Regions from separate parts of the Enterobacter sp. Taxon_8 genome, predicted to be linked through region 1. Evidence: predicted binding sites of a transcription regulator. Region 1 holds the regulator's gene; each other region holds the start of a gene.
The links. The regulator Fur, encoded in region 1, represses iron uptake genes when iron is present. The targets are predictions, from matches to a motif close to ATAATAATGAGAACNACTATCAA.

Region 1 (10,465 bases):
TGGCCAGGTATTCTCGCATCACGCGGATACCCTGCTTCATAAGGTCATCACTGCTGGTGATGAGCGTTGGCAGATAGCTGGTGCAGCCCGATTTCTCGTTGGCTTTCTGCATGATCTCCAGCGTTTCTACCGTCACCGCATCCGCGGTGTCATTGAATTGCACACCGCCGCAGCCGTTGAGCTGCACGTCGATGAAACCGGGGGAGATTACTGCTCCATTGAGTGAGCGCTGTTCAATCTCCGGCGGCAGTTCTGCCAGCGGGCAAACACGTTCAATCAGGCCATCAGCGATAACAATCGCATGGTCATCCAGAATATCATGGCCGGTATAAATCCGACCGTGGGTTAAAGCGTACATAACGACCCCCGGTTAAAAAAAGCGGCCGCCTCTTGATGAAGAGGCGGTTATTCAATTACAGACCTTTGATGTTCTCAGCTTCTAACTCGTTGAAGTACTTCAGCGTTTTAACCTTCAGCTCCATCGTGGATGGTTCGTCGCAGACGATGACTGATTTCGGATGCAGCTGCAGGCAGCTTATGGTCCACATATGGTTTACGTTGCCTTCAACGGCAGCCTGGAGCGCCTGGGCTTTCACGCTGCCCAGCACCAGAATCATCACTTCTTCAGCATCCAGCAGGGTGCCTACGCCTACGGTCAGGGCGTATTTTGGAACCTGGTTCACATCGCCGTCAAAGAAGCGGGAGTTTGCCACGCGCGTGTCATGGGTCAGCGTTTTAATACGGGTGCGGGAAGCCAGAGATGACGCCGGTTCGTTAAACGCGATGTGACCATCATTACCTACACCACCCATAAACAGGTGGATCTTACCGTAAGAACGGATTTTTTCTTCATACTGACGGCATTCTGCGTCAATATCAGGCGCGTTTCCATTCAGCAGGTTAATATTTTCAGCTGGAATATCAACGTGATCAAAGAAATTACGGTGCATAAAGCTATGGTAGCTTTCCGGGTGGTCTTTCGGTAAGCCAACGTATTCATCCATGTTGAATGTCACAACATGCTTGAAGCTAACCTGGCCTGCTTTATGCATCTCAACCAGCGCCTTGTAGGCGGTCAGCGGTGTGCCGCCTGTCGGAAGTCCAAGAACGAAAGGACGATCGGCAGTTGGTTTAAAGGCGTTGATACGGTTAACGATATGGCGAGCGGCCCATTTACCAACTTGTTCAGCAGTTGCCAGGGGAATCAGTCTCATTGTTCACCTCAAGAGTTAAAGTAGAAGAGTGGGCGGATAGCTATCGGAACCTGATACTTAAGCGTAACCTGGAAACTTTCAGGCCGGATCAATCCGTCTTGATTTTTTGAATGATAAAATAAGTTTTCACTGTTAGCCAGTGAAAGGGAGGGTTAATAACGATATTTGGTGACAAAAATCACAAAAAGTACGCGTTTAATTTGCGATACGAATTAATTTTTCACACACTCACAATGCCAGTGAAGCATCAACTGTATCTATAGTTCGTGACACAATAAAAAACAGAGCTGAGAACATGCCTTAAACGGGGTCTCATAGGGGGAAGAAAGTGAGTATTCTAGGTTATTTACAAAAGGTTGGCCGCGCACTTATGGTGCCGGTCGCCACGCTGCCTGCCGCAGCCATCCTGATGGGTGTCGGCTACTGGATCGACCCCAACGGCTGGGGTAATACCAGCGCGCTGGCGGCGTTCTTTATCAAGTCAGGTTCCGCCATTATCGACAATATGTCCGTGTTGTTCGCGATTGGTGTGGCTTACGGTATGTCCAAAGACAAAGACGGTGCCGCTGCGCTGACCGGTTTTGTCGGTTTCCTCGTCTTAACCACTCTCTGCTCACCTGCAGCAGTGGCCATGATCCAAAAAATTCCGGCGGACCAGGTTCCGGCGGCATTCGGTAAGATCAGCAACCAGTTTGTCGGTATCCTTGTGGGTATCATCTCTGCCGAACTGTATAACCGCTTCAGCAGCGTAGAGCTGCCAAAAGCGCTCTCCTTCTTTAGCGGCCGCCGTCTGGTCCCTATCCTGACCTCGTTTGTGATGATCGTTGTCGCGTTCATCATGATGTACGTCTGGCCGATGATTTTCGACGGTCTGGTGAACTTCGGTGAGCACATCCAGAAACTGGGTTCTGTCGGTGCGGGCGTGTACGCGTTCTTCAACCGTCTGCTGATCCCGGTTGGTCTGCACCACGCGCTGAACTCCGTGTTCTGGTTCGACGTTGCCGGTATTAACGATATCCCTAACTTCCTGGGTGGCGCACAGTCCATCGAAGCAGGTAAAGCGGTTGTCGGTATCACCGGTCGTTACCAGGCGGGCTTCTTCCCGATCATGATGTTTGGTCTACCGGGTGCTGCGCTGGCTATCTACCACTGCGCGCGTCCAGAGAATAAAGCGAAAGTGCTGGGTATCATGATGGCGGGCGCGTTCGCGGCCTTCTTCACCGGTATCACCGAGCCGCTGGAGTTCTCCTTCATGTTCGTGGCGCCGGTTCTGTATGTGATCCACGCCGTGCTGACCGGTATCTCCGTGTTCATCGCTGCCAGCATGCAGTGGATTGCCGGTTTCGGCTTCAGCGCCGGTCTGGTGGATATGGTGCTTTCGTCCCGTAACCCGCTGGCGACCCACTGGTGGATGCTGATCCCGCAAGGTCTGGTGTTCTTCGCGATCTACTACGTAGTGTTCCGTTTCACTATCACCAAATTTAACCTCATGACACCGGGTCGTGAACTGGCCGTGGCCGGTAGCGAAGCGGATGGTCAGGATGTGAACGTGAGCGGTGCTCAGGACCAGGACGTTTCAGGTCTGGCGCGTCAGTACATCGCCGCAGTAGGCGGTTCTGACAACCTGACCGGTATCGATGCCTGTATCACTCGCCTGCGTCTGAACGTCAAAGACTCTTCCCTGGTGAACGAAGCGCTGGCCAAACGTCTGGGCGCGTCCGGTGTTATCCGCCTGAACAAAACCAGCGTGCAGATTATCGTTGGCTTTGTGGCAGAGAAAATTGCTAATGCCATGAAAACTACCGGCCCGGTAGCCGCAGCAGAAGCTTCTGCCGCACCTGCCGCCGCGCCAGCGGCTGCAAAACCGCAGGCGGTACCCAACGCCAAAACGATAGCCGCGCTGGTTTCACCGGTAACCGGTGAAGTCGTTGCGATTGAGCAGGTGCCTGACGAAGCCTTCGCCAGCAAAGCGGTCGGTGACGGTGTGGCGGTGAAACCAACGGACAAAACCGTTGTGTCTCCGGCTGCCGGTACCATCGTGAAAATCTTCAACACCAACCATGCGTTCTGCCTCGAAACCGAAAATGGCGCGGAGATCGTTGTCCATATGGGTATCGATACCGTTGCGCTGAACGGCCAGGGCTTTACTCGTCTGGTGGAAGAGGGCGCTGAAGTGGTGGCTGGGCAGCCGATTCTGGAAATGGATCTGGACTTCCTGAACGCCAACGCGCGCTCCATGATAAGTCCGGTCGTTTGCAGCAACATCGACGACTTCAGCGGCCTGGTCATTCAGGCGAAAGGTCAGGTTGTTGCGGGTCAAACACCGCTGTACGAGATTAAAGGCAAGTAATCGCTCCTGAGTAGAGTCATGCCTTAAGCGGCGGGGGAGATCCTCCGCCGCTTTTTTTTGCAGCAAATGCCCCCATTATTTTCTTCAGAGACGTTTTAAGGGTTGTCACTACGTCCGGCTTATAAGATCATATGCCGTTATACGTTGTTTACGCTTTGAGGAATCCACGATGAGTGAGGCTGAAGCCCGCCCGAGTAACTTTATTCGTCAGATCATCGATGAAGATCTGGCCAGTGGTAAGCACACCACAATTCATACCCGCTTTCCGCCGGAGCCGAACGGCTACCTGCATATCGGGCATGCGAAGTCCATCTGCCTGAACTTTGGCATTGCGCAAGACTACCAGGGACAGTGCAACCTGCGTTTCGATGACACCAACCCAGTAAAAGAAGACATCGAATACGTTGAGTCCATTAAGAACGACGTGCAATGGCTGGGCTTCAACTGGTCTGGCGATATCTGCTACTCCTCTGACTATTTTGATCAGCTGTACGCCTATGCGGTAGAGCTTATCAACAAGGGTCTGGCGTATGTCGACGAGCTTTCTGCTGACGAGATCCGTGAGTATCGCGGTACGCTGACCGCACCGGGCAAAAACAGCCCGTTCCGCGACCGCAGCGTGGAAGAGAACCTGGCGCTGTTTGAAAAAATGCGTGCCGGTGGCTTCGAAGAAGGCAAAGCGTGCCTGCGTGCCAAAATCGACATGGCGTCTCCGTTTATCGTGATGCGCGATCCGGTGCTGTACCGCATTAAGTTTGCGGAACACCACCAGACCGGCAACAAGTGGTGCATCTACCCGATGTACGACTTTACCCACTGCATCAGCGATGCGCTGGAAGGCATTACGCACTCCCTGTGTACGCTGGAGTTCCAGGACAACCGTCGTCTGTACGACTGGGTTCTGGATAACATCACCATTCCTGTGCATCCGCGCCAGTACGAGTTCTCTCGCCTGAACCTGGAATACACCGTGATGTCCAAGCGTAAGCTGAACCTGCTGGTGACCGACAAGCACGTTGAGGGCTGGGATGATCCACGTATGCCTACCATTTCTGGTCTGCGTCGTCGTGGTTACACTGCCGCCTCTATTCGTGAGTTCTGCAAACGTATCGGCGTGACCAAGCAGGACAACACCATCGAGATGGCGTCTCTTGAATCATGCATTCGCGAAGATCTCAACGAAAACGCTCCGCGCGCGATGGCGGTTATCGATCCGGTGAAACTGGTTATCGAAAACTATCCGCAGGGTGAAAGCGAGCTGGTCTCCATGCCTAACCATCCGAACAAACCGGAAATGGGAAGCCGTGACGTGCCGTTCAGCGGCGAGATCTGGATTGACCGCGCCGACTTCCGCGAAGAAGCCAACAAGCAGTACAAGCGTCTGGTGCTGGGTAAAGAAGTGCGTCTGCGTAATGCCTACGTCATCAAAGCCGAGCGCGTTGAGAAAGATGCAGAAGGGAATATCACCACCATCTTCTGTTCTTATGATGCTGAAACGTTGAGCAAAGATCCTGCGGATGGCCGCAAGGTGAAAGGCGTTATCCACTGGGTGAGCGCATCCCACGCGCTGCCGGTAGAAATTCGTCTGTACGATCGTCTGTTCAGCGTGCCTAACCCTGGTGCTGCGGAAGACTTCCTGGCGACCATCAACCCGGAATCTTTGGTGATTAAGCAGGGTTATGCGGAGCCTTCTCTGAAAAACGCTGAAGCAGGCAAAGCGTTCCAGTTCGAACGTGAAGGTTACTTCTGCCTGGACAGCCGTCACAGCACGGCAGAAAAACCGGTATTTAACCGTACCGTAGGTCTGCGTGATACCTGGACGAAGATCGGCGAATAATATTGCTGGTCTGGTCAATGAGAGACAAACGCCGCACTATGCGGCGTTTTTTTATTTAACGATCAGGGTATTAAGCCAGGGCCTAAAAAGGTGTGATAAAAATATCAGGTCAATGAGGTGCTACTTATTTTTCAAAAAAAAGTTTGTGTCATTAGGAAAAACAAAAAGGTTATAAGAAAGGGAAGATGTTTCTCGTCTAGCCACTGAAATAATTGAAAATTCCCCGCCATTCCTCGCCTCCCTGCAAATGTTACAAAGCACTACTGATTATGTGCACTTCGTCATAATCCTGACTTTTGTCCGCTAAAAAGCATTGATAATTCGCGTCGCGAAAAATAACCTAACGACGGTAGTTAATTCGAGGGTATTTAAAACTACCCCTGACCATTTGGTCTTTTTTATTTACGCCGTTTCAGGCGTTTTAATTCGTCAAAGAGGAATAATCTATGCGTACGTTCAGTGGCAAACGTAGTGCGCTGGCGCTGGCTATTGCCGGTGTGACAGCAATGTCGGGCCTGGTGGTGACACCAGAGGCGAAAGCGGCGGGCTTCATCGACGATTCTACCCTCACGGGCGGTATCTATTACTGGCAGCGTGAACGTGACCGTAAAGACGTCACCGAAGACAAATACAAAACCAACCTTTCTCATTCCACCTGGAACGCCAACCTGGACTTCCAGTCAGGCTATGCCGCGGATATGTTCGGTCTGGATATTGCTGCGTTTACCGCGATTGAAATGGCGGAAAACGGCGACAGCGCCCACCCGAACGAAATTGCCTTCTCCTCCAGCAATAAAGCGTATAAAGAAGACTGGTCCGGGGATAAGAGCGGCATCAGCCTGTACAAAGCCGCTGCAAAATTTAAATACGGTCCGGTATGGGCGCGCGGTGGTTATATTCAGCCAACTGGCCAGACCCTGTTAGCACCGCACTGGAGTTTTATGCCGGGTACCTATCAGGGTGCGGAAGCCGGGGCGAACTTTGACTACGGTGATGCGGGTGCGTTGAGCTTCTCCTATATGTGGACCAACGAGTACAAAGCACCCTGGCACATCGAGATGGACAAGTTCTACCAGAACGATAAGAAAACCAAAGTCGATTATCTCCACTCGCTGGGGGCGAAATACGACTTCAAAAACGATCTGGTTCTCGAAGCAGCATTTGGCCAGGCGCAAGGGTATATCGATCAGTACTTTGCCAAGGCCAGCTATAAGTTTGATGTCGCGGGTAGCCCGCTGAGTACCAGCTATCAGTTCTACGGTACGCGCGACAAAGTCAGCAACGGTGGCGTCAATGACATTTATGATGGCACCGCGTGGCTGCAGGCACTAACCTTCGGCTATAAGGTCGGTCAGGTTGATTTACGTCTGGAAGGAACATGGGTGAAGGCGGAAGGGCAGCAGGGCTACTTCCTGCAGCGTATGACCCCGACCTATGCCTCATCCAACGGTCGTCTTGATATCTGGTGGGATAACCGCTCAGACTTCAACGCCGACGGCGAGAAAGCGGTCTTCTTCGGCGCAATGTACGACCTGAAAAACTGGAACCTGCCTGGCTGGGCGGTGGGCGCTTCTTACGCTTACGCCTGGGATGCAAAACCTGCCGATATGGCAACTCCGGACGCATACTACGATCCCAACTATCGCCTGAAAGAGTCTTCTTACAGCCTCGATGCTATCTATACCCTGCAGGATGGCCGCGCGAAAGGTACAATGTTCAAACTGCACTTCACTCAATATGACAACCACTCCGATATCCCGAGCTACGCGGGCGGTTACGGCAACATCTTCCAGGATGAACGTGACGTGAAATTCATGGTTATCGCACCGTTCACTATCTTCTGATGAATCTTCCGGCGGGTTAGATCCCGCCGGACCGGAGACTGCATATGATGAAAAAAATCGTAATCGTCGCGTTGCTGGCATCAGGGCTGGTGGCGTGTGCTCAGAGTGAGGCACCGAAAGAAGATTCCCGGCTGAAGGAGGCCTATAGCGCCTGTATTAATACAGCAGAAGGATCGCCGGAGAAAATTGAAGCCTGTCAGAGCGTGCTGAACGTGCTGAAGAAAGAGAAAGCGCATGAGCAGTTTGCGACGCGGGAGAATGTCCGCGTGATGGATTACCAGGCCTGTATCCAGGCGCGTAAAACCGGTAACGATCAGGAAGTGGCCAAGCGTTGCGATAAGATCTGGAACGAGATACGCAACAATAATAAATAAGTTGCTTTACGCCCGGTGGCGCGGTGCTTACCGGGCTTTTTTCTGGCAAAAAAAAGCCAACCTTTCGGCTGGCTCAGAGTATGAACACTTGATTATTTTGCGTCGTGCGCGTGGTCATCTTCGCGGCAGTCGCCTTCAGCGCAGTGACCGTAAAGATACAGGCTGTGGTTGGTCAGGCGGATACCGTGACGCGCGGCGATTTCACGCTGGCGCGCTTCGATGGAATCATCGCTGAATTCAATGACCTTGCCGCAGTCGAGGCAGATCAAATGATCGTGGTGCTGCTGCTGGGTCAGTTCGAAAACAGATTTACCGCCTTCGAAATTATGACGGGTGACAATGCCCGCGTCATCAAACTGGTTCAGCACGCGATAGACGGTAGCCAGCCCAATCTCTTCACCCATGTCGATAAGACGTTTATAAAGGTCTTCCGCACTGACATGGTGATTGTCTGGACCCTGAAGCACTTCGAGGATTTTTAACCGAGGAAGCGTAACTTTCAGGCCAGCCTTCTTTAATGCGGTATTGTTGTCAGTCATGCGGAATCTGTCCTGTTGCTAAACGATTCACTTCTGTAGGAAGTGACAGAAAATGCACCTGGGATAATGCGTCTCATTATAGAACTGCCATGGCTAAATGAAAACTGCAAGTCTCAGGCAAAATATGCTTATAAAAATGGGGTATCACCAACAAACTTGCTCGATGGAAAACCACATTTTATCAGGGAGACATTGTACAGGTCTGGGCGAAAAAGTTAAAAGATTGTAGCAATTAATTTAATCGGTTTGACCTGGTGCGCGGGCGCAACCGCCGTTGCGCCGCGAGAAAAATCAGGCGTTAAGAATATCGTCCAGGTGCAGTTCTTCACGGATCTGCTTAACCCATTTCTCAACGCGCTCTGCGGTCAGTTCTGGCTGACGGTCTTCGTCGATGGCCAGACCCACGAAATGATCGTCATCGGCCAGGCCTTTAGACGCTTCGAAGTGGTAACCAGCGGTCGGCCAGTGGCCTACGATAACCGCGCCATTCGGCTCAATGATGTCGCGGATGGTACCCAGCGCGTCACAGAAATACTCAGCGTAGTCTTCCTGGTCACCGCAGCCAAACAGGGCAACTAGCTTACCGTTGAAGTCCACTTCTTCCAGCGTCGGGAAGAAATCATCCCAGTCGCACTGGGCTTCACCGTAGTACCAGGTTGGGATACCCAGCAGCAGAATATCATAGCCTTCCAGATCTTCTTTGCTGCTCTTGGCAATGTCATGCACATCAGCAACGTCTTTACCGAGCTGTTTTTGAATGTTTTTTGCGATATTTTCGGTATTGCCGGTATCACTGCCAAAGAAAATGCCGATGATTGCCATGAGTAAAATAACCTCTTGAAACTTAATAGTATGGTGGCGCAATTCGGCCACGGATAAGGGCAATAATAGCAGAACTGGCAACCCTGCGGAAACAGCTATCGCGCAGGACTGCACTCTGTGCTACATGAAAAGGGTAATAAAGGGGATTTTCAGACTTATGCCTGGCTGCGCAACGTCTCAAGCTGGGCGATTAACATCTCTTCAATGAGCTCGCTGCGGCTGATATTTCGCGCGTCAGCCAGCTCGTTCAGCGCATCGACGGCGTCGGCGTTAAGCTTCAGTTCGACACGCTTAAGCCCGCGATTTTTATCGCGTTTAAGCTGATTGCGTTTATTGATACGCAGCTGTTCATCGCGCGAAAGCGGATTCGTCTTCGGTCGTCCCGGGCGACGCTCATTCGCGAACAGATCTAGTGTCGTACGGTCCGTTTGTTCTTTGGCCATGATTCTGAGACTTCGGGGGAAACACGCCGCCCTGCTAATGCCCGGGCGATAAGCGCGCCATCATACATCACCAAAAACGGCACGCCAACGACTGGAAGCCCGCAGCCTTCCAGTCGCTTTCTTTTTAATCAATTTGTCGTATCAGCGAGATAGCGGCGAATGGCGCGCAGCACGGCATCGGGTTTTTCTGCGTGCACCCAGTGTCCGGCACCGGCAATCACGTGGGCGCGAGCCTGCGGGAATTGGGCCAGCAGCGTGTCGCGGTACGCGTCGGTAACGTAAGGAGAGTTACCGCCGCGAATAAAGAGGGTAGGGTGCGGCCAGGCGGGGACGGTTTCCCAGCCCACGATGTTGTTGTACTGGTTCCAGAGCACCGGCACGTTAAAACGCCATTGGCCGTCAACAAACGACTTCAGCAGGAACTGGACTACGCCTTCTTCATCAAGATGCTCACGCATGACGGCAGCCGCCTGTTGGCGAGTCGCGACGCCCGCTTCGGTGACCGCATTGATGGCGGCAAAAATTTCGTCGTGGCGGCGGACGTCGTAATCCACGGGCGCAACATCAATTACAATCAGGCCGTTAATACGCTCCGGGGCCAGTGCCGTCAGGGCCATCACTGCTTTGCCACCCATTGAATGCCCGATGAGGGTCACCTTTTGCAGGTCGTTGGCATCCAGCGTATCCAGCAGATCCTGCGCCATTGCCGCGTAGGTCATCTCGTCGGAACGGCCGGAAAGACCGTGATTGCGCATATCGACCTGTAAAATATCGTGGTCAGTAACCAGATCGCGCGCCAGCACGCCCAGGTTATCCAGGCTGCCAAAAAGCCCGTGAACCAGTACGATGGGAGAATTATTGTTCGGCGATTGTGCAGTTTGCGCTCGGGTATTCAATTTCATGGCAAAGTTCTTTTTTTACGTATGTCAGGTTAGGGTATCATGTTGACCATTCTGCCGCCCGGCTGCAAGGTTCCAGTTTAATCTGACTTTTGCCGCCAACCTGGTTTGACGCTATCCGCTGTTGGGATTTGACCTTATAA
Region 2 (10,465 bases), 2.0 Mb from region 1:
GCCCGCGATATAAACGCCCCCGAAGGTACCCAGCGTCAACGCAAGGTTGCCGCCGAAGCGTCCCATAATCACGCAGAACAGCGACAGGGCACGACGGCAGTCAATGCAGCTGTCCGCCAGCGCGCGTTCGGTAACGTCTTTTGGCTGTAGATTCTCCGGCAGACGACCGTCTGATTTCACAATCGCCCGGTACAGGTTCACCAGTCCCGGACCTGAAAGGACGCGCTCGGCGGAGACGTGGCCGATCTCAGCGCGCAATTCTTCGAGGATAATGCCCTCTTCTTCGCTGTTAGGCGCAAAGTCCACGTGACCACCTTCACCCGGCAGGCTCACCCAGCGCTGAGCGACATGCACCAGATGTGAAACGCCCAGGCCGGTACCGGCCCCGTAGACCGCAATCGGCTTACCCTCGACCGGTTCAGCGCCGCCAAACTGGATCAGATGCTCCGGCTTCAGCATCGGGATCGCCATGGACACCGCGGTGAAGTCATTGATGATTTCAAGATGCGCAAAGCCGAGGTTTTTTCTCATTTCGGCGATGGAGAATGCCCAGGTATGGTTGGTCATGGCGACCCAGTCGCCGGTTATCGGGCAGGCAATTGCGATGCAGCCATCTTCAACGCTCACCTGATGTTCTTCCAGATATACGCGGACAACGGCCTCAAGGCTTGGATAATCCAGCCCGGAATAGGTTTTCGCCCGGGAAATTTCACCACTACTTACATCGCATAATGCGAGGCGCGCGTTCGTGCCGCCCACATCACCTACCAACGCATACTTTGTCATTCTTCAACTGCTCCGCTAAAGTCAAAATAAATCTTTGGGACACTGTAAATTCAAGGCGTGATAACAACAACGACCGGAAGGTGAATGCCCGTGGATTATCGATCTTCGTCACAGAATAACTTTACCGTTTCAGCACCTTTTGCACTATTGCCATAAGGCTTAATGTGCAAAGTAACGTAATACCGTTTTGTACAAGGAAATCATCATGCTCCACCCGCGAGCCAGAACCATGCTATTGCTGGCCATTCCGGCGCTCATCATTGGCGTGGTTTCAAGTCTGGTGCTCATTGTCGTGATGAAAGTCGCGTCGGTGCTGCAAACACTATTATGGAACGCGCTTCCTGCAGGACTGGGCGTCCCCGTTGATTCTCCTGCCTGGATCGTTGGAATGCTGACGTTAACCGGTATAGCGGTGGGTCTGGTGATCCGTTTCAGTCCCGGCCATGCCGGCCCCGATCCGGCACAGGAACCGTTGATTGGTGCCCCGGTTGCGCCCTCGGCGTTGCCAGGGCTAATCATTGCGTTGATTCTGGGCCTTGCCGGCGGCGTCAGTCTGGGTCCTGAGCACCCGATTATGGCCGTGAATATTGGCCTGGCGGTTTTTCTCGGTTCACGCATTTTGCCTCGCGTCGGCGCGCTGGACTGGACCATTCTCGCCTCCGCAGGCACCATCGGGGCGCTTTTCGGCACGCCCGTTGCGGCAGCACTGATCTTTTCGCAGACGCTCAGTAGCAATAACGACGTCCCGCTGTGGGATAAGCTGTTTGCGCCGCTGATGGCCGCAGCAGCCGGGGCGTTGACCACCAGCCTGTTTTTCCATCCCCATTTTTCACTCTCCCTGCCCCACTACGGCCAGATGCAAATCGCTGATATTTTCAGCGGCGCCATCGTCGTCGCCATCGCCATTGCGCTGGGCATGGTGGCAGTGTGGTGCCTTCCACGTCTGCATCGGCTGATGCATAGACTCAAACACCCGGTGTTGATTCTGGGAGCCGGCGGTTTGATCCTCGGTATCTTAGGGGCAATCGGCGGGCCGGTGACGCTGTTCAAAGGTCTGGACGAGATGCAGCAGCTGGCCTTCAGCCAGGTATTTAGCGTCTCCGACTATCTGCTGTTTGCCGTAATCAAGCTGGCAGCGCTGGTGGTGGCGGCCGCCTGCGGTTTCCGCGGTGGACGCATCTTCCCGGCGGTCTTTGTCGGCGTCGCGCTGGGGCTGATGCTGCACGAGCATGTCGATGCGGTCCCTGCGGCGATTACCGTCTCTTGTTCTATTCTGGGGCTGGTTCTGGTGGTCACGCGCGACGCCTGGCTAAGCCTGTTTATGGCGGCTGTAGTCGTACCAGATTCGACGCTTTTCCCTCTGCTTTGTATCGTGATGTTGCCCGCCTGGCTCCTGCTGGCGGGCAAACCGATGATGATGGCCTGGCGAAACGACAAATAATCAGGCGCTATTGCGCGCTTCCAGCGCTTTGGTAATCGCCCCCAGCAGCGGCGGGATATCCGCTTTCGGCAGCATCACCTCAATCAGCGAGAGCCGCTCGTGGTGCGCCACTTTTTCAAGGACGTCCGCCAGCTGCTCCGCTTCACTGACCCGCCAGCACTGGGCCTGAGGATCAAGGCTCAGTGCCTGCGGGATTTGCGTCCAGTTCCATAGCGCAATGTCGTTATAGCGTTGCTCAGGCCCATGGATCGCTCTTTCCACCGTATACCCTTCGTTGTTAAGGACCAGAATGATGGGGTGTTGTTTATCCCGCAGCATCGAGCCGAGCTCCTGGATGGTGAGCTGCGCCGCGCCATCCCCCGTCAGGACAATCACGCGCCGGTTCGGGCAGGCCGTCTGTGCGCCAAATGCCGCCGCCAGCGTGTAACCGATCGATCCCCACAGCGGCTGGACGATAAAATTCACGTCCGCCGGCAGACGAAGGTCGATCGCGCCGAAGGCCGAGGTGCCCTGATCCGCAAGAATGATGTCTCCCGGACGAATAAACGTCTGCAGCGTTTGCCAGAAATTCGCCTGCGTCAGCGAGCCATCCGGCTGCGGGTAGGCCATCAAGTTTTGAGAGGACGGTACGGGCGTACCGTGCACGTGCTGTTTACACAGCTCCACCAGCGTTTCGATTGCCTGAAGCATGGGGATGCCGGTAAACCAGATATCACCAACGCGTGAAGCATGAGGCTGAACTTCTATCGTTTGTGCCGGGGTGAGCTGATGCGTGAAGCCGGCGGTAAGGGTATCGGTAAATCGCGTCCCGATGCACAGCACGATATCAGCCCCTTCAATCGCCTCTTTTACCGCGCCAGCGCTCGCCGATCCGCTGTAGGTGCCGTAAAAACCAGCGTGACGTTCGTCAAATATTCCTTTGCCCATCAGCATGGTGGCATGTGCCATCGGCACGTCTTTAACCCATTTCTGTAGCGCATGCTTCAGGCCATGGCGCAGGACAAGGAAATCGGCCAGCAGCGCAGTACGCTTGCTTCTGGCAAGCTTGTTCTCAGCGGCCTCCCGGAACGCTTTCAGGCAGGCGCTATCGGCATGCGCATGGCGGAGCGTGAGAGCGCTTACAGGAGGCGTGGCGGCCTTTTTTGCCACGTCGGCAGGCAACATCAGATAGCCGGGGCGACGCTCCCGGAGCATAGTGGTTAACACCCGGTCGATTTCATAGCAGGCGTTTTGTTCGGTCAGGATCGCCTGTGCAGCAGTAATCGGCTCGCTCATATGATAAAAATGACGAAACTCACCGTCGCCCAGCGTGTGGTGCAGTAGCTCCCCTCTTTGCTGTGACGCCATACCCGGCGCCCCCACAATATGCAGTACCGGAACATGTTCGGCATAGCTGCCCGCAATGCCGTTCATGGCGCTTAACTCTCCTACGCCAAATGTCGTCAGCAGCGCGGCGAAGCCCTTACATCGGGCATATCCGTCCGCGGCATAAGAGGCGTTTAACTCGTTGGCACAGCCCACCCAGCAGATATCGGGGCTGTCTATCACGTGGTCGAGAAACTGCAGGTTATAGTCGCCCGGCACGCCAAACAGATGATCGGCTCCACAATCTGTAAGACGGTCCAGCAGGTAATCGGCGACGCAGTATGGGGTACGCATGAACAGGTATCCTTCTAATGTTGACCTCACCTTGAGTATTAAATAAGCGTGATGGCTGTCCAGAATTGGCGATAAGAAGGACATGGAAAGAATGCTTTACAAAAAAGGCTGCGCTATGCTGCTTTTTTTCACGTAAATGTAAACGCATACACTGATTTTACACTTCAGCGCCAGAGGTTACGAAAATGGGTTATCAGCCGGACAAAAATCGTTACGGGACAATGGAGTATCGCCGCTGTGGGCAAAGCGGGCTCAGGTTGCCCGCCATCTCGCTCGGGCTGTGGCATAACTTCGGTGATACCACCCTTATCGAAAACAGCCGTCAACTTTTACAGCGTGCGTTCGATCTGGGCATTACGCATTTCGACCTTGCCAACAACTATGGCCCGCCACCGGGATCGGCCGAACGTAATTTCGGCCGTATTTTACAGGAGGACTTCCTGCCCTGGCGCGACGAGCTAATCATCTCAACCAAAGCGGGCTATACCATGTGGGAGGGTCCTTACGGCGACTGGGGGTCACGCAAATACCTGCTGGCAAGCCTCGATCAAAGCCTGAAGAGGATGGGGCTGGAGTATGTGGATATCTTCTATCATCACCGTCCTGACCCGCAGACGCCGCTGCTGGAAACCATGAAAGCGCTTGACCATGCGGTGCGTCAGGGGAAGGCTCTGTATGTTGGATTATCCAACTACCCCGCTGAACTGGCCCGCAAGGCGATTGATATCCTTGACGATCTCGGTACGCCCTGCCTGATCCACCAGCCGAAATATTCCCTGTTTGAGCGTGCGCCGGAAGAAGAATTGCTGGACGTGCTGCAGGAAAAAGGAGTCGGCTGTATTCCCTTCTCGCCGCTGGCCGGTGGGCAACTGACCAACCGCTATCTGAACGGCATTCCCACAGACTCACGCGCGGCAAGCGGCAGTCAGTTCCTTAACCCCGACCAGCTCACCGAAGAGAAGCTGGAGAAGATTAGAAAGCTGAACGCCATGGCGGAAGAGCGCGGCCAGAAGCTGTCCCAGATGGCGCTGGCCTGGGTATCACGTCATGAGAGTGTGACCTCAGTGCTGATTGGGGCGAGTAAAGCGGCTCAAATTGATGACGCCGTGGGGATGCTGGCAAACCGCCATTTCTCTGTGGATGATTTGGCCCGTATAGACGCGATCCTGAGCAGTTCAATATAAAACCGTTTTTAGCAAAAAGTGCTCTCCCCCAGGAATTCGGAGTTGAGGCGATGATACGAAGCTTTACCAACTCGTAAAATTGCGTTAACAGGCCCACCAAAGGCCCCGATCGTGAAGGAGAAAGAGTATGTTCAGGTCACTGATTCTTGCAGCGGTATTACTGGCTTCGGCGCCGCTGATCGCCACTGCGGGCGAAATCACCCTGTTGCCATCAGTAAAATTACAAATTGGCGATCGTGACGACTACGGCAGATACTGGGACGGCGGCTACTGGCGCGACCGTGACTACTGGCACCGTCATTATGAATGGCGCGGCGATCGCTGGTGGAAACATGATAACGGCAGACACCGCGGCTGGTATAAAGACAACGCGTATGAGCGCGGCTACCGTGAAGGCTGGAACGATCGTGACGACCGTCGCGGCGGCTGGGGTCGCGGGAAAGGTCATGGTCACGGCCATCACCACTAATAAAAAAGGAGCCATGGAGGCTCCTTTTTTTGTTAAAGACCCAGTGCGGTTCCCACCAACAACCACAGGTTCAGCGCAACGACCACCACCACGATGGCCCATCCTGTTCGTTTTACCAGCGTTGAGTTAACCAGCTCGCCCATCAGAGTTTTGTTGCTGGTAAAGATCAGCAGCGGCACCAGCGCCAGCGCGATACCAAAACTCAGCAGAACCTGGCTCATGACCAGAATTCGCGTTGGGTCGAGACCCATCAGAATCACCACAAATGACGGTAGCATGGTGACGGAGCGACGAACCCACAGCGGAATGTGGAAGCGGACAAACCCCTGCATCACAACCTGGCCTGCCAGCGTGCCCACCACCGTAGAAGAAAGGCCGGCAGCTACCAGGCTGAGACCAAATATCGTGGCGGCAGCATGGCTCAGCAACGGCTCCAGCGTGAGATACGCCTGGTCGAGATCGGCAATACCGGTATGACCGTTAAAGTGGAAAGCCGCGGCTGCAGTCGCCATCATCGCCAAGTTTACAAACCCTGCGATGGTCATAGCGATCGCGACGTCCCACTTGGTGGCGGAGTAACGCTCTTTACGCGTCCCACCGTGGAGATGCTGCGTCAGCGAGGAGTGCAAATAAATCACGTGCGGCATGATGGTCGCCCCCAGCACCCCGGCGGCCAGGAACACCGCTTCCGACGTTGGCAGGCTTGGGATCGCCATCCCTTTACCGAGCTGTGCCAGATTCGGCTGTGAGAAAATCAGCTCGACAATGTAGGCCGCCGCCACAAAAAGCAGCAGACCACCAATCACCTTCTCCAGCGGCTTTTGACCCCGACGCTGCAGCATCAGGATGAGGAAAGTGGCAATCCCGGTCAGCACCGCCCCTTGCAACAGCGACACGCCCAGAATCAGCTTAAAGCCGATCGCTGCACCGATAAACTCAGCGAGGTCAGTAGCCATGGCGATGATTTCAGCCTGAACCCAGTAGAGCCAGACGGCGGGACGCGGGTAATGGTCGCGAATTTGCTCCGCCAGGTTTTTACCCGTCGCAATCCCCAGCTTTGCGGAGAGCATCTGAATCAGCATCGCCATCAGGTTAGCCCAGACCACCACCCACAGCAGCTTATAGCCGAAGCTGGCCCCGGCCTGAATATTGGTCGCAAAGTTTCCTGGATCGATATAGCCAATGGCAGCGATGAACGCAGGTCCCATTAATGCGAACCGCAACTTGCGCGCGGCTCTGCCACTGCTACCCTCTACGCGACTGTTTGTCATTTCTGCCTCTGAAATATAGCCTTTGCTATGTTTAATGCTATCAAAATGAGAATGGTTATCAAGATCATTTATAAAGTTTGCAGTGATTTCTCTGATAGCTTTGAACGATAGACGGGCGGGTAAGTGGGGCGATCTAACCGAAACTGAAATCGCGCATGCTTTTGTGAAGACTAGCACACAAACTTAACTTTTCACGCATTTACCTAACATTACAAAAATGTATTGTGGATCACTATTTTTGAGACTCGTCACAGGATGTAACTATAGTGTGTCCTCGATCTCGTTTTCTTTTCGGTTGTTACATAGAATGTGCACGAAAATTAAACCTGCCTCATATTTGGAGCAAATATGGACCGCGTCCTTCATTTTGTCCTGGCACTTGTTGTCGTTACTGCACTTGCATTGCTGGTCAGCACAGACCGCAAAAAAATTCGTATCCGTTATGTTGTTCAACTGCTGGTCATTGAAGTTTTACTTGCGTGGTTCTTCCTGAACTCCAACGTAGGCCTCGGCTTCGTGAAAGGCTTCTCCGAAATGTTCGAAAAACTGCTCGGATTCGCCAACGAAGGGACCAACTTTGTCTTCGGTAAAATGAACGACGAAGGTCTGGCGTTCTTCTTCCTGAAGGTTCTCTGCCCTATCGTCTTCATCTCCGCGCTGATCGGTATTCTGCAGCACATCCGCGTTCTGCCGTTCGTGATTCGTGGAATTGGCTTCCTGTTATCCAAAGTGAACGGTATGGGCAAGCTGGAATCCTTCAACGCCGTCAGTTCCCTGATCCTCGGTCAGTCTGAGAACTTCATCGCGTATAAAGATATTCTCGGCAAGATGTCCCGCAACCGCATGTACACCATGGCGGCAACCGCAATGTCTACCGTTTCCATGTCTATCGTGGGCGCGTATATGACCATGCTGGAACCAAAATACGTGGTTGCTGCGCTGGTTCTGAACATGTTCAGCACCTTTATCGTTCTGTCGCTGATCAACCCGTACCGCGTTGACGCAAGCGAAGAGAACATTCAGATGTCAAACCTGCACGAAGGCCAGAGCTTCTTCGAAATGCTGGGTGAGTACATTCTGGCCGGTTTCAAAGTCGCGATTATCGTTGCCGCCATGCTGATCGGCTTCATTGCGCTGATTTCTGCGCTGAACGCCCTGTTCGCTGCGGTGCTGGGTATCTCCTTCCAGGGGATTCTGGGCTACATCTTCTATCCGGTTGCATGGGTGATGGGTGTTCCGGCTCACGAAGCGCTGCAGGTGGGCAGTATCATGGCAACCAAGCTGGTTTCTAACGAATTCGTTGCAATGATGGATCTGCAGAAAATTGCCAGTACGCTTTCTCCGCGTGCGGAAGGCATTCTCTCCGTGTTCCTGGTCTCCTTCGCGAACTTCTCGTCCATCGGGATTATCGCGGGTGCGATTAAAGGTCTGAACGAAGAACAGGGTAACGTGGTATCTCGCTTCGGCCTGAAACTGGTTTACGGCTCTACGCTGGTGAGCGTCCTGTCAGCGTCCATTGCGGCACTGGTCCTGTAACGTTTACCGTGAAACAAAAACCGGGAGCCAGGCTCCCGGTTTTTTTATGTCCGTAATTCTTCCAGCGGTTTGGGTTTGCCTATCAGGTAGCCCTGCAGGTAATCCACACCGAAGCGGAGCAGCATCTCCCGCTGCGCCGGTGTTTCCACATATTCCGCGACGACGCAGAGCGATTTTGTCTTTGCCAGATTACACATCGACTGCACAATCATTGCATCCATGTCGTCTGTACAAATGTCTTTCACAAAGCAGCCGTCGATTTTAATGATGTCCGCCTGCAGGCGTCTGAGACGCTCATAGTTAGCGTAGCCAGTACCAAAATCATCGATGGCAATACGGAAACCATACTCCCGCAATTGCTGAATATTGTTGATACTCGTGCCTGAATTTGAGAAAGCCTGCTCTTCAGTAATCTCAATCACGACTGCCTGAGGCGCAACGCCGTACCGTTCAAACAGCGCGCAAATCTCGGTCGCCACCTCTTTTTGCATCAGCGTCAGCGGCATCAGGTTGACGGAAAAACGGGCGCCAGCGTGCGTTGCAGGGTTATCGCGCAGCCACACCAGTAATTTTTCCATGACGCACATATCAAACCGGTGGCTGAGGTTGAACTGCGCAATCAGCGGAATAAAGCGGTCAGGGGTAATAATCTCCCCCTCGCTCTCCATTCGCGTCAGGATTTCATAGTACCCGCTCCCGTCCGCCTTCTGGATCGGCTGCGCATACAAATTAAACTGCCCCGCCTCAAGCGCATGCTTAATCCGGGCCAGCATCAGGACACGCTCTGTCGTTTGCCCTGATGCCACCTCAAGACTATTCGTGAGCGCGAGTACGTTTTGCTCTCCGCAGGCCTGTTCTGCCAGCCAGCTTAGCTGCCCCAGCGTGTGATGCAGTTTCTCACCGTCTTCGACCATTCCCCATGACGCGCCAAACTCAATATCCAGCCCGGTGTTGTTCCAGAAAATCTTATTGCTGTTGAGCCGATCGACCATATGCTGGAGACGTTCAGCAATTTCCGGCCCGAGCAAGACCAGCACCAACTCGCTTCCGGGAAGCTGGAAGAGCATCTCATCTTTTTGCAGGAGCGGCTGGAGCGACGTGGCGATCGTTCGTTTGCAATGGACCCGCATGATAATCCCGTAGTGGCGGCTCAAAAACTCCAGATTATCCATGCGCAAAATGCACACTTTGGCATCCGGATGAATTTCAAGGTAATCCTCCAGCGCACGAATATTAGGCAGACCGGTAAGAGGATCGGTCAGCGCCCTGTCCTGCCAGCCCCGCTTCAGCCACTCGCTGCGCTGGTAAATGCGAGACATGTAAAGCAAACAGATGGCGAAAGAGATCAGCACGGAGAGGATAAAGGAGAGCGAATGTCCCGATTCCACCCCGTTAAGGAAATTATAGTTGTATGTCAGCAGCAGGAGCGCTGATGTGGCCCACAGCAGAGAAATCAACGCATAGGTCAGGCGGCTTATCGCTAAGGTAAAAAGAATAAATATCAGCGGCATCAAATAGCCCGCAATGACCGGTGACTCAAAAGGACCACATAAAATGACAAGAATGAAGCTTAAAAGCGCTAACCAGACAAAAATATATAATGGATTCTTGTGATAAAACACGGGCTTCACGCTTCGCCGCCAGAAGGTGACGGCATAACGAGGATTAATTATCATTCTTAACGGGTAATAGAACATCATGGTAAAAATCAGCGCCGCGCATATCAGGCTTTGAATATCCACAACGTTATAAATTACCGTACCTTCGCCGAAATAGGTCGAAATTGTCACCGGAAAATCAAAGAAATAGCCTGCCATATACATCGACAGCTTAATACCTAATGGCACGACAAAACCGAGCCAGAATATACGAAGCCCGATGTGTTTGTTAGGGATACTGTAGCGCCAGCGCTTGCCCAGCATAAGGCGTAGCAGGCCGCACCCCGCGAATAACGCAAGGGTCTGACAGAACAGTAAAACTGGATATTGTAGCGGCGCTAAATTAATATAGAATAAATTAGTGACAGTAAAACCTAACAGAATGGGAAGAATTGCTCTGCGCCCAAATATCAGAATGACCGCCAGCATAACGCTGAGTGGCAACCATGCTAAATAAACGT
Region 3 (10,465 bases), 1.2 Mb from region 1:
CGCCTTCACGAACTCCTGCGCTTTGGCCTGGTCGCCGTTGTTGTGATGCAGCGCGTAACCCCATGCGCCGAGGTAGTTCCAGCGAGCGCCGCCGGAGCTTTTCGGGTTCGGGGTAATCACAGAAACGCCCGGTTTGATCAGGTCGTTCCAGTCTTTAATTTGTTTCGGGTTGCCTTTACGCACCAGGAAGACGATGGTCGAGGTGTAGGGTGCGGAGTTATCCGGCAGGCGTTTGATCCAGTTTTTGTCAATGCGACCGCGCTCGGCGATCGCGTCGACATCGTAGGCCAGCGCCAGGGTCACCACGTCGGCTTCAATACCGTTTATCACGGACGTCGCCTGCTTGCCGGAGCCGCCATGCGACTGACGAACCACCACGTTGTCGCCGGTTTCCTGTTTCCAGTGTGCCGCAAACGCTTTGTTGTATTGCTCGTACAGTTCACGCGTCGGGTCATATGACACGTTCAGTAACTGGATATCCTTAGCCAGAACGCTGGTCGATGCCAGCAATAATGTTAAACCCACGCCCCATTTATTCATCGCCCAGCTCTCTTGTGTAGTGTTTTGATGAATGCAGCGTGCCAGAAAGCGAATCGAGGATTAAAGAATAAAAAAAGATTGGCTATAACGTAGTGGAATAATGGCCCTCTTCGCGAAAGAAGAGGGCCAAGAGAATCAGTACAGCTTTTTCGCGCAGTCCAGCCAGTCACCTTTGAACGGACGCTTCATGTTTTCAATGGCGTCGATGATGTCGTGGTGAACCAGTTTTTCGTTCTGAATACCGACGCAGCGGCCGCCGTGGCCCTGCAGCAGCAGATCGATCGCGTACGCGCCCATACGGGACGCCAGAATACGGTCGTAAGGACCTGGGGAACCGCCACGCTGGATGTGGCCCAGTACGGTCGCGCGGGTTTCGCGTTTGGTTTCGGCTTCGATGTACTTCGCCAGCTCGTCAACGTCGCAGATGTGCTCGGTGATAGCCACGATCGCGTGTTTTTTACCCTTCGCGATGCCCGCTTTGATTTCAGCCACCAGATCTTCACGACTAAATTCGACTTCTGGCACGACGATAAATTCGCAACCGCCCGCAATGGCAGCCGCCAGCGTCAGGTCGCCACAGTAACGGCCCATCACTTCAACGATAGAGATACGCTGGTGAGAAGACGAGGTGTCACGCAGGCGGTCAATCGCTTCAACAACGGTACCGAGTGCAGTAAAGAAGCCGATAGTGTAGTCAGTGCCTTTGATGTCGTTGTCGATGGTGCCAGGTAGACCGATGCACGGGAAACCCATTTCGGTCAGACGTTTTGCACCCATGTAGGAACCGTCACCACCGATAACCACCAGGGCGTCCAGACCACGTTTCTTCATGTTTTCGATAGCCACTTCACGAACGTGTTCGTCGCGGAATTCCGGGAAGCGCGCAGAACCGAGGAAAGTACCGCCACGGTTGATCATGTCAGACACGCTGTAGCGGTCGAGCTGAACCATACGATCTTCATACAGGCCCAGATAACCGTCATAAACGCCAAAAACTTCCAGGCCTTCCGTCAGCGCTGCACGGACAACACCACGAATTGCCGCGTTCATGCCCGGCGCATCACCGCCGCTTGTCAACACACCGATTTTCTTAATCATGACTACCTCTGAACTTAGGAATGCAAAATTGAAATCTGTTGCCGGAAGAAACTTATCGACCAACGAATACTGCAAATAGTATATCAATCCCTTCCAGCTGAATTGATTCAGGTCAGACCAAACGGCGGTAATTTATACACAAAATGCTGGCCTGGCTCACTTTTTTACAACGAATTACGAAAGCCCAACATGACCGGGTACAACCGAGCAGGGATCCTGGTGAATGATGACGTCTGAACCAGGAAAACGCTGCAAAATCGCCTGCTCGACCTGCTCAGCAATAACGTGAGCCTGTACCAGTGGCAGGTTGTCTTCCATTTCAATATGAATCTGTATAAAGCGGGTCGGCCCTGACTGCCGCGTTCGAAGATCGTGTGCACCGCTGACGCCGGGCCAGGAGGTCACGATAGAAAAAATTTCATTACGTTCTGAGTCCGGGAGGGCGCGGTCAAGCAGTGATTGCACCGCTTCATACCCCATCCGCAGAGCGCTATATAAAATATAGATACCAATCCCTAACGCAAACAACGCATCGGCGCGATGCCAGCCATACCAGGCCAGACCGAGCGCAATAAGAATAGCCCCATTCATCATAACATCAGATTGATAATGAAGCATATCCGCCCGTACAGCCTGACTTTGCGTTTTGCGAACTACCCAGCGCTGGAACGTTACCAGAACGAGTGTGCATATAAGCGCGACTATCGTCACAACGACGCCCACGCCGGGATCGTTCATCGGTGTTGGCGAGACGAGATGCTGAATGCCGGTTAAAAACAGGAACAGCGCAGAGCCGGAAATGAACATACTTTGCGCCAGCGCGGCCAGCGACTCCGCTTTGCCGTGCCCAAACGTGTGCTCTTCGTCCGCTGGCTGCAGCGAGTAACGCACCACCAGCAGGTTGGTCAACGAGGCGGCAATATCCATCAGCGAGTCCACCAGCGCCGCCAGAATACTGACCGAGCCGGTATACCACCACGCAAAGATTTTAATCAGTAACAGGCTGGAGGCCATGACGGTCGCCGCAATGGCGGCCCGGCTGACCAGTCTTCCATAGGATTGATTCATAAACGCTCCTGTCATGTTATGCCGCTAGTATAACGGAAGCATTGGGAGTCAAAGGATGAATAAACGGTTAACAAAAGAAATGACGAGCAAAAGACCTGTCGCAGATGAAGAGAAATAGATTATGCAGGATTACAATCATACTATTGATATAAATGGTTTTTATAACGAGATATTCGCCCGTGACGTTCATCAATAAGAAAGCCCCGTTTAAAAGGGGCTTTCCTGATTTGAAACCTGAAAATGCTAAGTCAGCACTTAACCATATTTTCTGGCAAAGTCGTCTTCAGAGGTGCACAGATAGATAATAAACTCAATGAAGGCAATGACTGACGGTATGAAGGTCCAGCAAAAGATGAGATAAAGGAATCCCTGGCCAATCTTACCTAAGTAAAATTTATGTGCACCCAGGCCTCCTAAGAAGAATGCGAGCAATGCTGCGGTAAGCTTATTTTTACTTCCTGCTGCAACCTGGCTTGCGCCACAATGCGGACAGGCCTTAGCGGTACTGTGCAACTCCTTGCCACATCCTCGGCAAAAAACCATTCCTGACATGATATCCCCTTTTGTTTCTTATCAGTAGCTTGCATATTTTACAAACAATTCAGAAAAATACTATTTTAAAAAAGAATATATCGTCGGATTGAAAATAATGAGCCCTTGATTTAGGGGGGGTAGAAGAAGGAATAAAAAAAACCCCCACATCATGTGGGGGAAGACAGGGATGGTGTCTATGGCAAGGAAAACAGGGTTTACTGGTTACTACGGGTACTGCTATTGCTACTGAAAAACGTCGTTTCTGAGCTTCGCTGCATCCGTGCAACCTCTCGCAGCTGGTCCATTCTCTGCTGATGTTTGGTGTTCAAAACCGCTTGCTGCTCGGGCGTTAGCAGATGGAACATCTGGTTGCGGACCTTCGCCATCTCTACCTGGCGGGCAACCTGTTCTTGTGCCATTTTTTCGGCCTGAGCGCGTACAGCGCTTTCGTCAAAATTTTCTGCGGTGACAAGGCGATGCATTGTCTCCATTTCGCTAACATTAACAGGGGGCTGGTCGTGTCTTGCCCTCTGCATCAGATCTCGCATCTGTTGACGCTGATGTTCGGTTAAACTTATGCCGTCAAACATATGGCTTTGGCTGCTGTTCTGCGTTGCGCCCTCTTGTAAGGGACTGTTATCGCTGATGATAGCTTCAGCAGCCTGGCTAAACGCACTGAACGCCAGCGTTGAGGCCATGACGGCAGCGGTAACTTTGCGCATCACTTGCTCCCAAAAATCTTTCGTGTCGCGATTCAACGAGAGACAGTCTACGATTCAGGCTGCAAACATGCGTCAGGGGGTGTAAAACAACGTAAAGTCATGGATTAGACAGCCTTGATGTCGTAATTTCTGCCTCGGAGGTATTTAAACAATGAATAAAATCCTGTTAGTTGATGATGACCGAGAGCTCACATCCCTTTTAAAGGAGTTGCTCGACATGGAAGGTTTCAACGTCCTGGTTGCCCATGATGGCGAGCAGGCGCTGAGTCTCCTTGACGACAGCATCGATTTACTTTTGCTCGACGTGATGATGCCGAAGAAAAACGGTATTGATACGTTGAAAGAACTTCGCCAGACACACCAGACTCCCGTAATCATGCTGACCGCACGCGGCAGCGAACTTGATCGCGTACTCGGCCTTGAGCTGGGCGCGGATGACTATTTACCAAAGCCGTTTAACGACCGTGAACTGGTTGCCCGTATTCGCGCTATCCTGCGTCGTTCCCACTGGAGCGAACAGCAGCAAAATACCGACAACAGCTCACCTACACTAGAAGTCGACTCCCTGAGCCTCAACCCGGGCCGTCAGGAAGCGAGCTTTGATGGCCAGACGCTGGAACTGACCGGCACGGAGTTCACCCTGCTATATCTGCTGGCGCAGCACCTCGGCCAGGTGGTTTCGCGTGAACATCTAAGCCAGGAGGTGCTGGGCAAACGCCTCACCCCGTTTGACCGCGCCATCGACATGCACATCTCTAACCTGCGCCGTAAGCTGCCGGAGCGTAAAGACGGTCACCCATGGTTTAAAACCCTGCGTGGTCGCGGTTATCTGATGGTTTCCGCTTCATGATAGGAAGCTTAACCGCCCGCATCTTCGCCATCTTCTGGCTGACGCTGGCACTGGTTTTAATGCTCGTACTGATGTTGCCAAAACTTGACTCACGCCAGATGACGGAGCTTCTCGACAGCGAGCAACGTCAGGGCGTGATGATCGAGCAGCACGTGGAAGCCGAGCTGGCAAACGATCCGCCAAACGATTTAATGTGGTGGCGCAGGCTGTTTCGCGCTATCGACAAGTGGGCGCCGCCCGGACAACGCCTGCTGCTGGTGACCAGCGAAGGCCGCGTGATTGGGGCCGATCGCAATGAAATGCAGATTATCCGCAACTTCATTGGCCAGGCGGATAACGCCGATCATCCCCAGAAGAAGAAATATGGGCGCGTAGAGATGGTGGGGCCTTTCTCCGTCAGGGACGGAGAGGATAATTATCAGCTCTACCTGATTCGCCCCGCGAGCAGCTCCCAGTCCGACTTCATCAACCTGCTGTTTGACCGCCCTCTCCTGCTGCTGATTGTTACTATGCTGGTCAGTTCGCCGCTGCTGTTATGGCTGGCGTGGAGCCTGGCAAAACCGGCGCGTAAGCTGAAGAATGCCGCCGATGAGGTGGCACAGGGTAACCTGCGACAACACCCTGAACTGGAAGCCGGACCGCAGGAGTTCCTTGCCGCCGGGACCAGTTTTAACCAGATGGTGAGCGCTCTCGATCGCATGATGACCGCACAGCAGCGCCTGCTGTCGGATATCTCGCACGAGCTGCGCACCCCGCTAACGCGCTTACAGCTTGGCACCGCGCTGCTGCGTCGCCGCAGCGGGGAAAGCAAAGAGCTGGAACGTATCGAAACCGAAGCTCACCGCCTGGACAGCATGATCAACGATCTGCTGGTCATGTCCCGCAATCAGCAGAAAAACGCGCTGGTTAGCGAAACGGTGAAAGCGAATCACCTCTGGCACGAGGTGCTGGACAACGCGGCATTCGAAGCAGAGCAGATGGGCAAATCCTTCACCGTCAACTTCCCACCGGGCCCGTGGCCGCTCTACGGTAACCCCAACGCGCTGGAAAGCGCGCTGGAGAATATTGTGCGTAACGCCCTGCGCTACTCGCATACGAAGATTGAGGTGGCGTTCTCGGTGGATAAAGACGGGATCACCGTCATTGTCGACGACGACGGTCCTGGCGTCAGCCCGGAAGATCGCGAGCAGATTTTCCGTCCGTTCTATCGTACCGATGAGGCGCGCGACCGGGAATCGGGCGGCACGGGACTGGGTCTGGCGATTGTTGAAACCGCCATGCAGCAGCACCGCGGCTGGGTGAGAGCCGACGACAGCCCGCTGGGTGGGCTGCGGTTAACGCTGTGGCTACCATTGTACAAGCGTTCTTAACCCCCTCACCCTAACCCTCTCCCCGAAGGGGAGAGGGCCGGGATCAAGGGCACTACTTACCCCACAATCTCCGGGAATTATCCTCGATCCTGCTGCTTAAACGTCGCTTCTGCATCGTTCTTGTCCAGCTGGTCGATAGCCCCGCAGCCGACAGCAGGCGATGATACTGCTCGTCATCAAACGGCATATGCCAGGCAATGGCGCAGGCGTCATAAACAGACACCTCACTCAGGCGTGATACCAGCTCGAGCGGCGCATCTGCTGCGACCTGCCCGGCCAGCACCACCCGGTACAGCCAGCCGGTTTTACCCGCGCTTTGCATCTGAGCCGACATGTCATGAATGCCGAAATGGTAGTTGAGCTTGAAGCACGGCGAGCGCGGCTGCGTCACCTGAATCAGGGCATCGCCCCAGCGGTAGATATCACCAATAAACACGTTCTTTTCGGTGAGCCCTTCAGTGGAGAGATTTTCACCAAACGCGGGAGCAACGAAGAGATCCGCCTGCTCCGGGAACTCTGCCTTCCAGTGCTGATAGTGCTCGCGCGGGTAGTGGCACAGCGCGCGTTCCGGCCCGCCGTGGATCTTCTTTTCGGCCTGCTCGTCGCCCGCAAGCCCGAGGTCGGTTAACGTCAGCTCACCGTCGACCTGAATTTTGGCGATGGCGCTCGGGCGGCTGCCGTCGTACTCCCTTACCTTGCCTGTAAATACATTCACCGGATAATGCATCGCTGCTCCTTTTATGCCCTAAATAATTCGAGTTGCAGGAAGGCGGCAAGAGAGTGAATCCCCAGGAGCTTACTCAGGTAAGTGACTGGGGTGAGCGAACGCAGCCAACGCACCTGCAACTTGAAGTATGACGGGTATACAGATACAAAAAAAAGCGAGTCATAAGACTCGCTTCTCACAGGCGTCAATGCAACCTTATTTTTTAGCGGCGAAACGCGCTGCTGCTTCGTCCCAGTTCACCACGTCCCAGAAGGCTTTGATGTAATCCGGGCGACGGTTCTGGAATTTCAGGTAGTAAGCGTGTTCCCAGACGTCCAGACCCAGGATTGGGAAGCCGGATGCACCAGAGATCGCTTCACCCATCAGCGGGGAATCCTGGTTAGCAGTAGAAACAACCGCCAGTTTGTCACCTTTCAGTACCAGCCACGCCCAGCCGGAGCCGAAGCGGGTTGCAGCGGCTTTCTCGAACTCCGCTTTGAAGTTGTCAACGGAACCAAAGTCGCGCTCGATAGCCGCTTTCAGGTCGCCCTGCAGGGTGGTACCGGTTTTCAGGCCCTTCCAGAACAGGCTGTGGTTTGCGTGGCCGCCCGCGTTGTTACGCAGCACGGTTTTCTTGTCCGCTGGCAGCTGGTCCAGTTTGGTGATCAGCTCTTCAACAGGCAGGTTAGCGAACTCTGGCAGGCTTTCCAGCGCGGCGTTCGCGTTGTTCACGTAGGTCTGGTGGTGTTTAGTGTGATGGATTTCCATCGTCTGCTTGTCGAAATGCGGTTCCAGTGCGTCGTAGGCATACGGCAGGGATGGCAGTGTATAACTCATAATCCTCTCCATTATTGTCGGGCGGCACAGCTGTTAATGCCGCGTAAGCAGTTGGTTCATTATAGTTAATTAAATGATATTGAAAATGATTATCAATGCCGTAGTTTTTATAAGGTTATTCGTTTTTTGACCAACGCCGGAATAGTGCGTGGGTTCAGAGCGTTAATGGACTTCCAGCGCCTTATTGCCTGCCGCAATCTCCTCCCTGCTGCTGAGCGTAAACGCCGACACCACCGTAATCGCCAGCACGAAACAGCCCAGCATCAGGTATGTCTCCTGGAAACCGATCCGGTCATACATATTTCCGGCAAACGCGGAAAGGAAGATGGCTGCCGACTGTTTGGCAAACTGGAAGCCAATCAGGTAGATAGTCGCCGAAAGACGCGTATCAAACACCCCGGTGATGTACTTGAAGGCCCCCACCAGCAGGAACGGCACCTCCAGCGCATGCAGCATCTTCAGGGCAATAACTTCTACAGCGGTGGTGGCAAACGACGAGCCGATAATGCGCGTCGCCATAATCACCCCGGCGATGAGCAGCGTGTTTTTCGCGCCGATGCGGTTAATGATCCACGGTGAACAAAACATGATGATCGCGTTGCAGATTTCCCCGGCAGTGGTCGCAAAACCAAAGGCGCGAGTGCCCTCCTGCGGCGTGGCGAAGAACGTTTTGAAGAAGGTAGCAAACTGCTGGTCAAAGACGTCATAGACGCAGGCCACGCCAATCACGTACAGAATAAACATCCACATCCTACGCTGACGGAACAGGCTAAAGACCGTTTTCGCGGTGATCTGCGGCTGGTTGGCACCCAGCGCATTCATCACCTGCGCCGTCTGGTTGGGTTTTGGCTTCGCGACCACCAGCAGCAGCATCAACAGCAGCGCCGCCGCCGAACCCATCCAGAAAACATACGACGGATCGATGCCGAACAGGATCCCGCCCGTGGAGGCGCATAGCCCCCAGCCGAGGCAGCCAAACATGCGCGCCTTACCGTACTCAAAGAAACTGTTACGGCTCACGCGTTCAATGTAGGCCTCAATGGCTCCTGAGCCCGCCGAAAAGACAAAGCCGATATAAATGCCGCCGCTCAGCGCGCCCAGCCAGATGTTGGCTTTGAGTAACGGCGCAAAGACGTAGAGGAAGAAAGGGGCAAACAGGAACAGCAGCACGGAGATGATCCACAGCAGGTGTTTTTTTAGCCCCAGTTTATCCGAGATCACCCCAAGCACCGGCTGGAAGGCAATGGCCGAGAGTGAGATGCAGGAAAAGACGATGCCGGTATGGGTTTTGTTCAGGCCGATGATATCCGACAGCCAGATCGGCAGGAACGGAAAGCAGGTGGCCATGATGAAGAAGTAGAGAAAGAAGAACAGCCCGAAAATCCAGAAGTTAGGGTTGTCTTTGTGGGTACAGGGTGTTGTGTTCATTATTTTTATCCTCAACGGAGGGCCGGCAGCCCGGCCCGTCACCTTTACACGCGTTCAACGCCAATCAGAACGGCGGTTTCCGGATCCAGAATCGGCAGCGCAATGCCCGCCTGCATCAGCCACTCGCCGCTCGCCGTTTGCGGTGTTTCCATCCATGCCGGCAGCTTGCGCATGGTATGTCCCCCCTCACCGGTGATGTGAATATCAGGGTGATCGAGCAGCGAAATACGATACTGCGCGCAGGGCTCAAGCCCCGGCATGCGCAGCGGCATCATCAACGTGTAGTCCGGCATGGCGAGCTGGCTGACGATAAACAGCCCCTGCGTTTTATCTTCGCTCACAATACCCTGTGCCAGCGTACTGGCATCCGGCATATCCACGCGCCATTGTGTGCCCTGATGAATAACCTCGCGCCACTGCCTGTACAGCGCGGCGTAACGGCGATAGCCTTCGCGCTCCTTCTCATCGACGGTGAGGGGATCAAGTTCCAGCCCCATATGGCCAAACAGCGCCGTTAGACCGCGAAATTCAATGCTGTGCTGGCGGAAGGTGGCGTGACATTTATGATGACCGATATGCGCCCCCATCACCTCCGGCGGAAAGAAATAGCTCATGCCGCGCTGGATGGTGTTGCGCTCCAGCGCATCGTTGTTGTCCGAGGCCCAGAAGCGGTGGCAGCGCGTCAGCACCTCATAGTCAATGCGCCCCCCGCCGGATGAGCAGGATTCAAATTCGATGTGCGGAAAACGTTCACCCAGCACGTCCAGCAGGCGATAAAACTGGCGGGTTTGCGCGTCAGCGGCGGCCTTCCCGTCGTGACCCGGCTGTACCAGCTCACGGTTCATGTCCCACTTCACGTAGTCGACTTCATGTTCACCCAGAAGCCAGCTCATGCGTTCCACAAGATAATCAAATGCTTCCGGAATACTCAGATTGAGCACCAGCTGGTGCCGCCCGGTATGTTGTTTGTAGCCCGGCAGCGCCAGCACCCAGTCGGGATGTGCGCGGTACAGATCGGAATCCGGGTTGATCATCTCCGGCTCAACCCAGATGCCAAACTCCATGCCGAGCCGTTTGACGTGGTCGATCACCGGCGTCAGGCCGTTCGGGTATTTTTTCTCATCCAGGTACCAGTCGCCCAGCGCGGCATGGTCGTCGTTACGACCTTTGAACCAGCCGTCGTCAATGATGAAGCGCTCCACACCCAACGTCGCCGCCTCGTCGGTCATGCGCATGATGTAGTCCGGATCGTGGTTGAAGTAGATCCCTTCCCAGGTATTGAGGTGCACCGGGCGCGGTTTGTTTTCCGGGA

Region 2: the regulator Fur is predicted to act here: its motif matches at 6,850-6,872, upstream of AC4IBF_RS05925 (Nramp family divalent metal transporter).
Region 3: the regulator Fur is predicted to act here: its motif matches at 7,799-7,821, upstream of sodA (superoxide dismutase [Mn]).

What each region holds. Positions count from the first base shown of each region.
Region 1 covers NZ_CM177989.1:3,256,304-3,266,768, reverse strand. The annotation lists gene nagA (N-acetylglucosamine-6-phosphate deacetylase) at 1-358, opposite strand, end outside; gene nagB (glucosamine-6-phosphate deaminase) at 414-1,214, opposite strand; gene nagE (N-acetylglucosamine-specific PTS transporter subunit IIBC) at 1,543-3,564, shown strand; gene glnS (glutamine--tRNA ligase) at 3,734-5,401, shown strand; gene chiP (chitoporin ChiP) at 5,848-7,245, shown strand; gene chiQ (ChiQ/YbfN family lipoprotein) at 7,293-7,619, shown strand; gene fur (ferric iron uptake transcriptional regulator) at 7,712-8,158, opposite strand; gene fldA (flavodoxin FldA) at 8,450-8,980, opposite strand; gene ybfE (LexA regulated protein) at 9,136-9,423, opposite strand; gene ybfF (esterase) at 9,552-10,325, opposite strand.
Region 2 covers NZ_CM177989.1:1,235,785-1,246,249, reverse strand. The annotation lists gene glk (glucokinase) at 1-786, opposite strand, end outside; gene AC4IBF_RS05945 (ion channel protein) at 992-2,227, shown strand; gene ipdC (indolepyruvate decarboxylase) at 2,228-3,886, opposite strand; gene mgrA (L-glyceraldehyde 3-phosphate reductase) at 4,072-5,070, shown strand; gene AC4IBF_RS05930 (DUF2502 domain-containing protein) at 5,198-5,539, shown strand; gene AC4IBF_RS05925 (Nramp family divalent metal transporter) at 5,572-6,810, opposite strand; gene AC4IBF_RS05920 (NupC/NupG family nucleoside CNT transporter) at 7,159-8,346, shown strand; gene AC4IBF_RS05915 (sensor domain-containing phosphodiesterase) at 8,391-10,465, opposite strand, start outside.
Region 3 covers NZ_CM177989.1:4,476,928-4,487,392, forward strand. The annotation lists gene AC4IBF_RS21310 (sulfate ABC transporter substrate-binding protein) at 1-540, opposite strand, end outside; gene pfkA (6-phosphofructokinase) at 676-1,638, opposite strand; gene fieF (CDF family cation-efflux transporter FieF) at 1,813-2,706, opposite strand; gene AC4IBF_RS21325 (TM2 domain-containing protein) at 2,962-3,258, opposite strand; gene cpxP (cell-envelope stress modulator CpxP) at 3,456-3,962, opposite strand; gene cpxR (envelope stress response regulator transcription factor CpxR) at 4,114-4,812, shown strand; gene cpxA (envelope stress sensor histidine kinase CpxA) at 4,809-6,182, shown strand; gene yiiM (6-hydroxyaminopurine reductase) at 6,235-6,909, opposite strand; gene sodA (superoxide dismutase [Mn]) at 7,105-7,725, opposite strand; gene AC4IBF_RS21355 (MFS transporter) at 7,888-9,153, opposite strand; gene AC4IBF_RS21360 (alpha-galactosidase) at 9,198-10,465, opposite strand, start outside.